Regions from separate parts of the Azotobacter armeniacus genome, predicted to be linked through region 2. Evidence: predicted binding sites of a transcription regulator. Region 2 holds the regulator's gene; each other region holds the start of a gene.
What was found. Region 2 encodes sigma-54, which starts transcription at its own class of promoters, with help from an activator protein. Its sites were predicted from a motif close to ANTGGCATNNANNTTGCTNT; they were not measured.
Positions count from the first base shown of each region.

Region 1: a site for sigma-54 is predicted at 1,664-1,683, ahead of glnK (P-II family nitrogen regulator). Genes of this name have one in related genera too.
Region 3: a site for sigma-54 is predicted at 2,445-2,464, ahead of ACYVD0_RS07520 (circularly permuted type 2 ATP-grasp protein). Genes of this name have one in related genera too.

Region 1 covers NZ_BAAGYK010000103.1:1,919-6,681, reverse strand. Annotated here, with positions in the region: gene ACYVD0_RS13695 (ammonium transporter) at 1-1,137, opposite strand, end outside; gene glnK (P-II family nitrogen regulator) at 1,170-1,508, opposite strand; gene ACYVD0_RS13685 (accessory factor UbiK family protein) at 1,873-2,148, shown strand; gene ACYVD0_RS13680 (YifB family Mg chelatase-like AAA ATPase) at 2,180-3,673, shown strand; partial or broken gene ACYVD0_RS13675 (SPFH domain-containing protein) at 3,721-4,583, opposite strand; partial or broken gene ACYVD0_RS13670 (NfeD family protein) at 4,611-4,763, opposite strand, start outside.
Region 2 covers NZ_BAAGYK010000003.1:49,450-54,212, reverse strand. Annotated here, with positions in the region: gene rapZ (RapZ family nucleotide-binding protein) at 1-789, opposite strand, end outside; gene ptsN (PTS IIA-like nitrogen regulatory protein PtsN) at 885-1,349, opposite strand; gene hpf (ribosome-associated translation inhibitor RaiA) at 1,362-1,670, opposite strand; gene ACYVD0_RS00755 (RNA polymerase factor sigma-54) at 1,786-3,294, opposite strand; gene lptB (LPS export ABC transporter ATP-binding protein) at 3,426-4,151, opposite strand; gene lptA (lipopolysaccharide transport periplasmic protein LptA) at 4,151-4,708, opposite strand; gene lptC (LPS export ABC transporter periplasmic protein LptC) at 4,695-4,763, opposite strand, start outside.
Region 3 covers NZ_BAAGYK010000033.1:152,891-157,653, forward strand. Annotated here, with positions in the region: gene ACYVD0_RS07515 (alpha-E domain-containing protein) at 42-992, opposite strand; gene ACYVD0_RS07520 (circularly permuted type 2 ATP-grasp protein) at 1,006-2,415, opposite strand; gene ACYVD0_RS07525 (DJ-1/PfpI family protein) at 2,818-3,450, opposite strand; gene ACYVD0_RS07530 (phospholipase D-like domain-containing protein) at 3,547-4,707, opposite strand.

The DNA of each region.
Region 1 (4,763 bases), on a different contig from region 2:
GCTGTCCACCTCGCCGAAACCACCCAGGGCCGGTGCCGCGAACAGGCCGGTCAGCAGCGCACCGACGATGCCGCCGATACCGTGCACGCCGAAGGCATCGAGGGAATCGTCATAGCCGAGGTTGCGCTTCAGGCTGGTGGCGCAGTAGAAACAGATTGCGCCGGAGGCCAGACCGATCACCAGGGCGCCCATCGGGCCGACGGTGCCGGCGGCCGGGGTGATGGCCACCAGGCCGGCGACCACGCCGGAGGCGATGCCCAGGGCGCTCGGCTTGCCGTGGGTCAGCCACTCGGCGACCATCCAGGTCAGTGCCGCGGCGGCAGTGGCGATCTGGGTCACCAGCATGGCCATACCGGCGGTGCCGTTGGCGGCGATCGCGGAACCGGCATTGAAGCCGAACCAGCCGACCCACAGCATGGCCGCGCCGATCAGGGTGTAGCCGAGGTTGTGCGGGGTCATGGCGACGCCCGGGTAGCCCTTGCGCTTGCCCAGCACCAGGCAGGCCATCAGGCCGGCGACACCGGCGTTGATGTGCACCACGGTGCCGCCAGCGAAGTCAAGCACGCCCCAGTCCCACATCAGCGCGCCGTTGCCGCTCCAGACCATGTGGGCGATGGGCGCGTAGACCAGCAGGAACCAGACGGACATGAACACCAGCATCGATGAGAACTTCATGCGCTCGGCGAAAGCACCGGTGATCAGCGCCGGAGTGATGATGGCGAAAGTCATCTGGAAGGTGATGAAGACGCTTTCAGGAAAGGTGCCAACCAGGCTGTCGGTGGTCAACCCGCTGAGAAAGGCCTTCTCCAAACCGCCAACGAAGGAGCTGAAGTTGAGCACGCCCTCTTCCATGCCGGTGGTGTCGAAGGCGATGCTGTAGCCGAAAAGGACCCAGAGCACGCTGATCAGGCCGGTGATGGCAAAACACTGCATCATCACCGAGAGCACATTCTTCGAGCGCACCATGCCGCCGTAGAACAGCGCCAGACCGGGAACGGTCATGAACAGCACCAGCGCCGTGGCGGTGAGCATCCAGGCGGTATCGCCGGAGTCCAACGTGGCCTCCTGGGCGCTGGCTAGAGCAGGCAAGAAGAGAGAGGGAAGGGCAGCGAGCCCTGCGCTTTTGCGCAACATCATTGGTTATCTCCTGGGGCGGGGGGATCGTAGGCTCAGATCGCGTCGGTGCCGGTTTCGCCGGTACGGATGCGGATGGCCTGTTCTAGATTGACTACGAAAATCTTGCCGTCACCGATCTTGCCGGTGTTGGCAGCTTTGGTGATCGCCTCGATGACGTGATCGAGTTGGCCGTCCTCGATGGCCACATCGATCTTCACCTTGGGCAGAAAGTCGACCACGTACTCCGCACCCCGGTACAGCTCGGTATGACCCTTCTGCCGGCCAAACCCCTTGACTTCGGTGACGGTGATGCCCTGCACCCCAATCTCCGACAGCGACTCGCGTACGTCGTCCAGCTTGAACGGCTTGATGATGGCAGTGACTAGCTTCATGAAACGTATCTCCGTGTAGTGGACTTGCCCCAGGAAAAAACGACCCCAATTCAAGTCTAAGCGCAGTGTCTGGCTTTGTAACGCGCGGGTATCTCGGGCCGACCCGCTCGACGGCACCCGGCTCTGGCGAGCACGCTGGATCCCATGCCTTCGCAAAGGCAAAAATCATACCGCTATCGACAAACGGCAAAAACCCCTATTAGCAAACGGTTATAGAACTTCTCTAAAGCGCTACGGGAAAATCCCGCACCCATTCAGTGCGCAGTCCAGCGCACGCCAGCACAAAAACCGTGCACAACACCTCTCGGCAGTCTTGCCGATGCCCCGTGCTACACTGCCGACCGATTGACTCCGGAACCGTATCATGCTGCCACCCAAAGCCCTGTTCGACACCCTCAGCACCCATGCCGCCCGCCTGTTCAACGGCGAGGCGCCACTCCCGCCACGCGAGCTCGAAGCCCAGCTCAAGGCCCTGCTGCAGAGCGCCTTCAGCAAACTCGATCTGGTCAGCCGGGAAGAGTTCGACAGCCAGATGGCCGTCCTCGCCCACACCCGCGCCCGCCTGGAGGCTCTGGAAGCCAAGGTCGCCGAACTCGAGGCACGCCTGGGCGAACAGCCCCCCACCCCGCCCGCCGCCTGAGCGTGCGGGGAATGCGATCAAGGAGAGATCCATGTCCCTGGCCATCGTCCACAGCCGCGCCCAGGTGGGCGTCGAAGCGCCCGCCGTCACCGTGGAGGCTCACCTCGCCAACGGCCTGCCGGCGCTGACCCTGGTCGGCCTGCCGGAAACCGCGGTCCGCGAGAGCAAGGACCGCGTGCGCAGCGCCATCCTCACCTCCGGCTTCGACTTTCCGGCGCGGCGCATCACCCTCAATCTGGCACCCGCCGACCTGCCCAAGGACGGCGGACGCTTCGACCTGGCCATCGCCCTCGGCATCCTCGCTGCCAGCGAGCAGCTGCCCACCGAGGCCCTCGGCCCCCTGGAATGCCTCGGCGAGCTGGCCCTCTCCGGCAGCCTGCGGCCGGTCCAGGGCGTGCTGCCCGCCGCGCTGGCCGCCCGCGCCGCCGGACGCACCCTTGTGGTGCCGCGGGCGAACGCCGAGGAGGCCAGCCTGGCCTCGGGACTGACCGTGCTGGCCGTCGACCACCTGCTGGAGCTGGCCGCCCACCTGAACGGCCAGGCCCCGCTGGCGCCCTACCAGGCCCAGGGCCTGCTGCGCCAGGCGCCATCCTACCCCGACCTCGCCGAAGTGCAGGGCCAGGCCGCGGCCAAGCGTGCCCTGCTGGTGGCCGCCGCCGGCTCCCACAACCTGCTGCTCAGCGGCCCGCCGGGAACCGGAAAGACCCTTCTGGCCAGCCGCCTGCCGGGACTGCTGCCGCCTTTGGACGAGCGCGAGGCGCTGGAAGTGGCGGCGATCCACTCGGTGGCCGGCGCCGCACCGCTCGCGGCCTGGCCGAAGCGGCCGTTCCGTCAGCCGCACCACAGCGCCTCGGGACCAGCGCTGGTCGGCGGCGGCAGCCGGCCGCGCCCCGGGGAGATCACCCTGGCCCACCAGGGAGTATTATTTCTCGACGAATTGCCGGAGTTCGACCGCAAGGTGCTGGAAGTGCTGCGCGAGCCCCTGGAAAGCGGCGAGATCGTCATCGCCCGGGCCAACGACAAGGTGCGTTTTCCGGCGCGCTTCCAACTGGTCGCGGCGATGAACCCCTGCCCCTGCGGCTACCTGGGCGACCCCGCCGGCCGCTGCCGCTGCAGCCCTGAACAGATCCAGCGCTACCGCGCCAAGCTGTCCGGCCCGCTGCTCGACCGCATCGACCTGCATATCGGCGTCACCCGCGAGGCCACCGCCCTGGGCGCACCGCGCCTGGACGGCCCGGATACCGCCAGCGCCGCGACCCAGGTGGCGGCGGCGCGCAACCGCCAGCTCGCACGCCAAGGTTGCCCCAATGCTTTCCTCGACCTGCCTGGTCTGCACCAACACTGCGCACTGGACAGCGAAGATCGTCAGTGGCTGGAATGCGCTTGCGAACGCCTCGGCCTGTCGCTGCGCGCCGCCCACCGCATCCTCAAGGTGGCACGCACCCTGGCCGATCTCGAGGCGGTGCCGGACATCGCCCGCGTGCACCTGGCCGAAGCCCTGCAGTACCGGGCCAGCACCGCCTGAGCACACGTCCCGCCGGGGAGAGGGTTGAGTTGAGGGGAAAAGTCCCCTCAGTTGCGCCCAGTCAGCCTGCCGAGCAGGCCGCGCAGAGTTTCCTGCAGGTCGGCGGGCATCACCACCACCTTGGCGTTGCCGCTCTGGGCAAGCTTTTCCAGGGAGGTGATGTACTTCTCGCCGAGCAGGTACATCATCGGCCCGGGCTCCGTACCGACCGCATTGGTCACCCGGCTGATCGCCTCGGACGAGGCCTCGGCCAGCAGCACCTGGGCATTGGCGTCGCGCCGCGCCGACTCCAGGCGCGCCTCGGCTTCGAGGATCGTCGCCTGCTTCGCGCCCTCGACCTTGGTCACTGCGGCCTTGCGCTCGCGCTCGGCGGCTGCCTGCAGTTCCATTGCCCGCTGCATCGACTCGGACGGCTTGATGTCCTGGATCTCCACCGACTTCACCGTCAGCCCCCAGTCCACCGCCTCGTCGGCGATGCTCTCGCGCAGCCGGGCCTTGATCTTGTCCCGCGAGGACAGCGCCTCGTCCAGCTCCATCTCGCCAACGATCGAGCGCAGAGTGGTCATGATCAGGTTGCGGATCGCCTCGGAGAAGCCGGTGACCCCGTAGACCGCCTTGGCCGGATCGGTGACCTTCACGAAGGCGGTGGCATTGGCGAGGATCACCGCATTGTCGCGGGTGATGACTTCGTGCTGCTGCACATCGAGGATGATGTCCTTGGTCACCAGCTTGTAGGCGACGTTGTCCAGGAAGGGGATGATAAGGTTCAGTCCCGGCCGCAGAGTGACGTGGTAGCGCCCCAGCCGCTCCACGACCCACGCCTCGCCCTGGGCCACCAGCCGTACCCCTTGGCGACGGTAATGAGGACGAACGCGAGAACCGCGATCGCCACTGCCAATCCCGCACTCATGTAGTGCTCCTTGTTTCTTTGGAAAGATCAGACCCTGGCTACCTTGACGTAACTGCCCTCGATTGACACCACGCGCACCCGCTCCCCCGCAGGAATGGTCGCCTCGGCCATGCAGGCCCACTCCTCGGCGCCAAGAATCGGCTTCTGGAAACGCACCCGGCCCCGCTCGAAGGGGGCGAT
Region 2 (4,763 bases):
GGCCAGGTAGACCGAGCGGTGATGGCCGCCGGTGCAGCCGATCGCGATGGTGACATAGGCGCGGTTGCTGGCGGCGAAGCGGGGCAGCCATTTCTGCAGATAGGCCTGGATGTCTTGGTACATCTCCTCGACGTCCGGCTGAGCGGCAAGGTAGTCGGCGACCGGTTGATCCAATCCGGAAAAATTGCGTAGATCCGGCTTCCAGTACGGATTGGGCAGGCAGCGCACATCGAACACCAGATCTGCATCCACCGGCATCCCCCGCTTGAAGCCAAAGGATTCGAACAGAAAGGCCGTTCCCGGTTCAGGCTTGTTCAGCAGGCGCAGCTTGAGCGTGTCGCGCAGCTGGTAGAGGTTGAGGTGGGTGGTGTCGATCTTGAGGTCGGCCAGATCCTTGATCGGAGCGAGTAGCCGGCTTTCGTAGCAGATCGCTTCGGCCAGCGAACGGTTCTCGTTGGTCAGCGGATGGCGTCGGCGGGTTTCCGAGAAGCGCTTGAGTAGGGTTTCGTCATCGGCGTCCAGATAGAGCAGGTCGCAGAGGATATAGCGGGTGCGCACCTCTGTCAGCAGTTCGGGGAAGCGTTTCAGCTGGCTGGGCAGGTTGCGTGCGTCAATAGATACCGCGACCTGGGGCTGGATCAGTTCGGTATGCAGCAGCGCCCGTTCGGCCAGTTCGGGGAGCAGGATGGCCGGCAAGTTGTCGATGCAGAAGAAGCCGTTGTCTTCCAGGATATCGAGGGCGGTGCTTTTGCCCGAACCGGAGCGGCCGCTGACGATAATCACGCGCATGATAAGAGTTTTCCGTCGCCAGGAGTGATTACCGAAAGCCGGGCTGCCAATTGCTCGTTCACAGTCGACGAACCTCCGTACTCCTGGACGGAATCCTACTGGCCCTTCTGGGCGTCCGCCACGACCTGGTAAAGGGCTTCGTTGCTCTCGACCTGGCGCAGACGCTCGCGTACCTCGCTGCGATCGAGCATGCTAGCGATCTGGCGAAGCAATTGCAGATGTTCGTCGGTGGCGGCTTCCGGAACCAGCAGGACGAATAGCAGGTCGACCGGAATGCCGTCGATCGCATCGAAATCGATCGGAGCGTCCAGCCGCAGCAGGGCGCTGATCGGGGCGGGGCAACCGGGAAGACGGCAATGGGGGATGGCGATGCCATTGCCAAAGCCAGTCGAACCCAGCTTTTCACGGGCAATCAGGCTCTCGAAAATGGTCTGCTGATCCAGGTCGGGCATCTCGCGAGCGACCAGATTGGCGATGTATTCGAGAGCGCGCTTCTTGCTGCCCCCCGGCACGTTCACCAGGGAGCGGCCGGGAGTCAGGATGTCTTCGAGTCTGATCATAGGGCGGAGGAGTCAGCGGGCCGTAGCGCCCTGCTGGCGTTCAATCTGCTTTTCCTTGTGCTTGATCAGTTGACGGTCAAGCTTGTCGACGAGCAGGTCGATGGCGGCGTACATGTCTTCATGCTCGGCATTAGCGACTACTTCGGCACCGGAGACATGCAGGGTTGCTTCGATCTTCTGCTTGAGCTTTTCGACTGTCATGATCACCTGAACATTGGTGATGCGATCGAAGTGGCGTTCGAGCCGGCTGATCTTCTCCTCGACATAGTTACGTAGGGCGTCGGTCACATCCAGCTGATGTCCACTGATGTTGACTTGCATACCGCTTTCTCCTTATTTCTGTTTTAACGCAGGCTGACGGGCCTGCTACCGGTATACGCTGCTTCGACTAGCCGCTGAAGGGCTGCTGCTGTATCGATGGCTCGGCTCGATCCCGTTACATGAGTCGCTTGCGTTCGCTGGAAGGCGCAATACTGAGCGATTCCCGGTATTTGGCGACTGTGCGGCGAGCCACCTGTATGCCCTGTTCTTCCAGTAAACCAGCGATCTTGCTGTCGCTCAATGGCTTTTTCGGATTTTCCGCGGCAACTAGTTTTTTGATGATGGCGCGGATGGCGGTGGACGAGCACTCACCGCCCTCAGCGGTGCTGACGTGGCTTGAGAAGAAATACTTCAGCTCGTAGATGCCGCGCGGAGTATGCATGTACTTCTGGGTAGTGACCCGGGAGATAGTCGATTCGTGCATGCCAACGGCTTCGGCGATGTCATGCAGCACCAGCGGTTTCATGGCTTCTTCACCATAGTCGAGGAAGCCCCGCTGGTGTTCGACGATCTGCGTGGATACCTTCATCAAGGTCTCGTTGCGGCTCTGCAGGCTCTTGATGAACCAGCGCGCTTCCTGCAGCTGGTTGCGCATGAAGGTGTTGTCGGCGCTGGCATCTGCACGTCTGATGAAGCCGGCGTAATGGGGGTTGATGCGCAGGCGCGGCACTGCTTCCTGGTTGAGCTCCACCAGCCATCGATCATTGTGCTTGCGTACGATGACGTCGGGCACCACGTATTCGGGCTCGCCCGCCTCGATCTGTGCGCCGGGGCGTGGGTTGAGGCTCTGAATCAGTTCGATCACCGGGCGCAGCTCCTCCTCCTTGAGCTTCATGCGCCGCATCAGTTGGGTGAAGTCGCGGTTGCCGAGCAGGTCGAGATAGCTCCCGGCCAGCCGTTGCGCCTCTTCCAGCCAGGGAGTGTCGGCCGGCAGCTGGCGCAGCTGCAGTAGCAGCGATTCTCTGAGATCGCGTGCGGCGACGCCTGCCGGCTCGAACTGCTGGATGCGGCGTAGCACCATTTCCATTTCGTCGAGTTCGATGCCCATCTCCGGGTCCAGGGAGGCGAGGATTTCCTCCAGCGAGGCTTCCAGATAGCCGTCGCTGTTGATGCTGTCGATCAGGGTGACAGCGATCAGGCGGTCGGTGTCCGACATCGGGGCCAGGTTGAGCTGCCAGAATAGGTGGCTCTGCAGGCTTTCGCCCGTAGAGGTACGGGTGGTGAAATCCCACTCGTCATCGTCGTCGCTGCTCGGCAGGCTGCTGGCGCTGGTCTGGTAGATGTCTTCCCAGGCGGTATCCACCGGCAGCTCGCTGGGGATGCGCTCGTGCCAGTCGCCATCCTCCAGGTTGCCGCCGTCCTCGCTGGCGGATGAGCTCTCGTAGCTCTCCTGATAGGAGCCTTGTGCGGCATCCGCTGACTGGTCGCCATGTTCGGCCAGCGTATCCGGGCTGTCGTAGTCCTCAGCTTCTTCCTGACGTTCCAGCATGGGGTTGGAGTCGAGGGCCTCCTGGATTTCCTGCTGAAGATCCAGGGTCGATAGTTGGAGCAGACGGATGGCCTGTTGCAGCTGTGGGGTCATCGTCAGCTGCTGACCCATCTTAAGGACTAGCGATGGTTTCATATTATAGGAAGCACCATATTTGCCGAAGCATTCGCGTCAATCACTACGAGGCGACGATGCGCCTTCTTAAAGCAAATTTTATGCCTGATTATAACGGAATTTGACTGGTCTATCCCATTCAATAGGGCGCCTCATAGCCGGAATTCGTGGCCGAGATAGACTTCCTGCACCAGTTTGTTGGTGAGGATGGCCTCGGCATCGCCTTCGGCTATCAGCTGCCCATCGTTGACAATGTAGGCGGTTTCGCAGATGTCCAGCGTCTCACGCACGTTATGGTCGGTGATCAGGATGCCGATGCCCTTGTTTTTCAGGTGATGGATAATCTGCTTGATATCATTCACCGAGATCGGGTCGACGCCGGCAAAGGGCTCGTCGAGCAGGATGAACTTCGGCGTGCTGGCCAGAGCGCGGGCAATTTCGACCCGGCGCCGTTCGCCGCCCGAGAGGCTCATGCCGAGGCTGTCGCGGATATGGCTGATGTGGAATTCCTGCAGTAGGGCCTCCGCCGCCTGGCGGCGGCCTTCTCCGTCTAGATCCTTACGGGTTTCGAGGATCGCCATGATGTTATCGGCCACCGTAAGCTTGCGGAAGATCGAGGCTTCCTGGGGCAAGTAGCCGATACCGGCCCGGGCGCGGCCGTGCATGGGTCGGTGGGTGACATCATCCTGATCGATCAGGATGCGCCCCTGGTCGGCACGGACCAAGCCGACGATCATGTAGAAGCAGGTGGTCTTGCCGGCCCCGTTGGGGCCGAGCAGGCCGACGATCTGGCCGCTCTCGATGGAGAGGCTGACGTCGCGGACGACCTGGCGGCCCTTGTAGCTCTTGGCCAGATGCTGAGCCTTGAGGGTGGCCATTACTGTGTCTGTCCTGATTGCTGTTTCTTTTTCGGTTGGATGACCATGTCTATCCGTGGTTTCGGGCTGGATATCTTGATTCCGGTGGCACGGCCGGCGTTGACGATCTGTCGCTGAGTGTCGTAGACGATCTTCTCGCCCTCGAAGGTGTTGCCGTCCTGAATTACCCGGGCTTTATCGATCAATACGATGCGTTCGTTTTCCGCGAAGTACTGAATGGTCTGGCCATAAGCTTTGACGATGTTTTTGTCGGGGGCCGGCTTCTGCTCGTAGTAGGCAGGATTGCCGACCGAGGTGAAGACCTTGATCTCGCCGTTGTCATCCTGGGTGATAGTGACCTTGTTGCCGGTGATCTTCAGTGTGCCCTGGGTGATGACCACATCGCCGTGGTAGACCGCAACACCTTGTTTGTCGTCGAGTTCGGCGCTGTCGGCCTGGACGCGGATCGGCTGCTCGCGATCAGAGGGGAGGGCCCAGGCACTCGCGGCGCCCAGACAGGAGCACAGGCTGAGCAGAAGAGGGAGAGCCCGGTGGGAGAAACGGTTAGCGAACCTCATGCTGGCCTCTTACTCTGGACAGCAGGTGCATCCTGCTGTCATCCAAATACGCTTT
Region 3 (4,763 bases), on a different contig from region 2:
TCGCCAGCATCCAGCAGATACTGGCAAGAGCGGTCTGGGCCTCAGGCCACTTCCAGATAGCACTTGTGGATGGCATCGCCCAGGCACTGCACCTGCTCGATGTACTCGTTGATCCAGGCGTGCATCCCGGTTTCCAGAACCTCCTCGATTACCGTGTAGCGCAACCGTGCCTCCAGCTCGGCGGCCAGGCGCTGCGCCGGACGACCGTTGTCGCCGGGCAGGCCGGCGAGGTTCCGCTGCAGCTCGGTCAGGCAGGAACGCAGCGAGCGCGGCACCTCCGCCCGCAACAGCAGCAGTTCGGCGACCTTGCCGGCTCGCGGCGAGCCACGATAGATCTCGGCAAAGGCCTCGAAGGCGGTCAGTGCGCGGAGCAGCGCGCTCCACTGGTAGTAGGCGCGAGCCGAACGGTCGTTGGGGTCCTCGCTGTCCGCGCCGAGTAGTTCATAGCGGGCATCGAGCAGACGCAGGGTGTTGTCGGCCCGCTCGATGAAGGTCCCCAGGCGGATGAAGCTGTGCACATCGCCCCGCATCAGGGTTCCATAGGTGGCACCGCGGAACAGGTGCGAGCGCTCCTTGACCCACTCGCAGAAACGGCTGATGCCGTAGCCACTCAGCCCCTGCTCGGCGAGGTCGAGCAGGGTCAGCCAAGTGGCGTTGATGTTCTCCCACATGTCCGCGGTGATCCGCCCGCGCACCGCATGGGCGTTGCTGCGCGCCGCGGCCAGGCAGTTGAACAGGCTGGCCGGGTTGCTCGCGTCGAGGGCGAAGAAGTGCAGCATGCGTTCGGCGTGCAGTTCGCCGTGGCGCTGCAGGTAATCCTCGAGGGTGCCGGTGATCAGCAGCGGCATGGCCAGTTCGTCCAGGCCATTGCCGTGGCCGTCCTGCGGCATCAGCGACAGCGAGTAGCTGACGTCGAGCATCCGCGCGAGATTCTCGGCGCGCTCCAGATAACGTGACATCCAGTACAGATCGGCGGCGGTTCTACTTAGCATGCTCGATATTCCTTCAATCCTCGACGATCCAGGTGTCCTTGGTCCCGCCGCCTTGGGACGAGTTGACCACCAGGGAGCCCTCACGCAGCGCCACGCGGGTGAGTCCACCGGGCACCAGACGGGTTTCGCGACCGCTCAGGACAAACGGCCGCAGATCGATATGCCGCGGCGCGATACCGCTTTCGACGAAGGTCGGGCAGGTCGACAGGCTCAGGGTCGGCTGGGCGATGTAGGCCTCGGGACGGGCCTTGAGGCGCTCGCGAAAAGCCTCGATCTCGGCCTTGCTGGCCGCAGGCCCCACCAGCATGCCGTAGCCACCGGAACCCTGGGTTTCCTTGACCACCAGCTCGGGCAGATGGGCTAGGACGTGGGACAGCTCCTGCGGCTTGCGGCATTGCCAGGTGGGCACGTTCTGCAGGATCGGCTCCTCGCCCAGGTAGAACCGGATCATGTCGGTGACGTAGGGATAGATCGACTTGTCGTCGGCCACGCCGGTGCCGATGGCGTTGGCCAGCATCACGTTGCCGCTGCGATAGGCCGAGAGCAGCCCCGGCACGCCGAGCACCGACTCGGGATTGAACGCCAGCGGATCGAGGAAGGCATCGTCCAGCCGACGGTAGATCACGTCCACCGGCTTGGCGCCGGCGGTGGTGCGCATGAACACCCGCTCGTCGCGGACGAACAGGTCGGCGCCCTCCACCAGCTCCACGCCCATCTCGCGGGCGAGGAAAGCATGTTCGAAATAGGCACTGTTGTAACGCCCCGGCGTCAGCACCACCACGCTGGGGTTGTCCAGCGGGCTGGAACTCTTCAGGGTCTCCAGCAGCAGGTTCGGGTAGTGGTCGACGGGGGCGATACGCTGGGCAGCGAACAGTTCGGGGAACAGCCGCATCATCATCTTGCGGTCTTCCAGCATGTAGCTGACGCCACTCGGCGTGCGCAGGTTGTCTTCCAGCACGTAGAAGATGCCGTCGCCATCACGCACCAGGTCGACTCCAGCGATGTGCGCGTAGATGTCGCGATGCAGGTCGAGCCCGTGCATCACCTGCTGATAACCGTCGTTGGCCAGCACCTGCTCCGACGGAATGATACCGGCCTTGAGAATGCGCTGATCATGGTAGATGTCGGCCAGAAACAGGTTCAGAGCCTGGACCCGCTGGATGCACCCGGCCTCGATCCCCTGCCACTCGCTGGCCGGAATGCTGCGCGGGATGGTGTCGAAGGGAATCAGACGCTCGGTGCCCTGCTCGTCACCGTACAGGGTGAAGGTGATGCCCGCTCGGTGAAACAGAAGATCGGCCTCGCGCCGGCGCTGGGCCAGCAGCTCCTGGGGGGTGTTCTCCAGCCAGTTGGCGAAGCCCCGGTAATGCGGGCGGCAGACGCCGTTCGCATCGTACATTTCATCAAAAAATTGGCGATCCATGCATGCTCCTCGGCTGTGCATAAAAGAAATTCACAAAGCTCATGCCAGTTGCCAAGTTCCTGTTTCTATCAATGACTTGGAGCCCGTCCGCGACCGGCTGGGCGGCGACGACAGATCGAGATGGCCGCTCCCCGTCCATAGCGCTGTCCAGCCGGTCACCTGGCCCGAACGGCTCGGTCTTGCCCTGGCTGGCCGGTTGGTTCGCGAACTGGCTCGAGGGAAGCGAGAGATCCATGCACCAAAATTGTCCTCCACCCGCCCAGCAAGATCCGATGCGCACAAAAAAAATGCAACACCCGGCACATCCTGCCCACAAGCCACGCATTCAGCCGGCTGTGCGGCTCCGTACTGGGTCATCGTCATCCACCCGGCCAATGCCCGCCGGTTCCCTGCTCCGGAATCTCAACCTTCCAGGATGATCCGGGTGCCCAACAGCCCGATAAACTTGGCCAGCCAAGCCGGATGCGCCGGCCAGGCCGGAGCAGTGACCAGGTTGCCATCAACATGGGCCTGATCCAGCGGAATGTCCACATATTCGCCTCCAGCCAGCCGCACCTCGGGAGCGCAGGCCGGATAGGCGCTGCACGAGCGGCCTTCGAGCACTCCGGCTGCGGCCAGCAGTTGGGCGCCGTGGCAAACCGCCGCGATCGGTTTGTCCGCTGCGGCGAAGGCTCGCACCAACTCCAGCACGCGTTCGTCGAGGCGCAGGTATTCGGGCGCCCGGCCGCCCGGGATCAATAGCGCGTCGTAATCCTCGACGCGCACCTCGGCGAAATCGAAGTTCAGGGCGAAGTTGTGCCCTGGCTTTTCGCTATAGGTCTGATCACCCTCGAAGTCGTGGATAGCGGTACGCACGCTCTGTCCGGCGCTCTTGCCCGGGCATACGGCATGAACCGCGTGGCCGACCATCAACAACGCCTGGAATGGCACCATGGTCTCGTAATCTTCGGCATAGTCGCCGACCAACATGAGAATCTTCTTGGCAGACACGGGCTTCTCCTGAAAAAAGAGAAAAAAGACGAGAAAAGCGCGCATGCTCTCCGACCGGGAGCTGGGAAATCTGCGCGACAGGACATCCACCCTACCCTGCCGCCCTTCGGCCGTCGACCCGCCGCCGGTCTGGCCGGCGCCTCAACCGCCGCGATCCAGCAGATCGACCGCCAGCCGGTCCAGCCAGCCCCACAGTCTTTGATGCAGACGGCGGTACCAGGGGCGAGCCTGCCAGTGCTCCTGATCAACCTCGAGGCTGGCTTGGAAGTCGACGAGGAAGCATTCGACAGTCGCGGCGATGAAGGCGGGATCCCGCGTTTCGAGATTGGCTTCCAGATTCAAGCGCAGGTTCCAGTGATCGAAGTTGCAGGAACCCACGCTGACCCAATCATCGACCAGCACCATCTTCAGGTGCAGGAAGCGCGGCTGGTATTCGAAGATGCGCACGCCAGCCCGCAGCAGGCGGCGGTAATAGCGTTGTCCGGCGTAGCGCACCGGCGGGTGGTCGGTGTTGCGTCCAGCCAGCAACAGGCGCACCTCCACCCCGCGCCGGGCCGCCTTGAGCAGGGCGCGACGGACCTTCCAGGTCGGCAGGAAATACGGCGTAGCCAGCCAGATGCGCCGGTTCGCGCGATGCAGACTGCGGATCAATGACCGCAATACGTCGCGGTGCTGGCGCGCCTCGGCATAGGCGAGTCGCCCCGAGCCCTCGCGGCGCAGCGGCACCGGCGGAATGCGCGGCGGCTTCGGCGGTCGCTGCGAATGCCAGCGCCCCCCTTCGTGACAGAGCATCCACTGATGGTCGAACAGCGTCCGCCAGTCCGCCAGAAGGGGGCCGGAGATTTCCACCATGACTTCGTGCCACAGACCACTCGTATCCTGCGGATCCCAGAACTCATCGGTGGCGCCGGTGCCACCGACATAGCCCAGGCGATCGTCCACCAGCAGCATCTTGCGATGGTCACGATGCAGGTTATGCAGCCCGAAGTGCCAGCGCAGGGGATTGAACAGTACCAGGGCGACGCCTGCCTCGGTCAACCGGGTGCGCAGGGCCGCGCCGAGTCCGAGGGCACCGAAGCCATCGAACAGGCAGCGCACCTGCACGCCACGCAGGGCCGCGGCGACCAGCGCCTCGACCAGCAGGCTGGCACAGTGGCCATCCTTGATCAGATACAGCTCCAGATCGATTCGCCATTTGGCGCCGGCGATGGCCGCGAGCATGCGTGGAAAGAACGCCTCGCCGTCGATCAGCAGACTGAAGCAATTGCCGCCACGCCAGGGAAAGACCGCACCGCCCTGCATCATCGCTCCCGGCAGGCAAGGTCGGCGGAGACGAACGCTCCCGCCAGGGAAAGCCG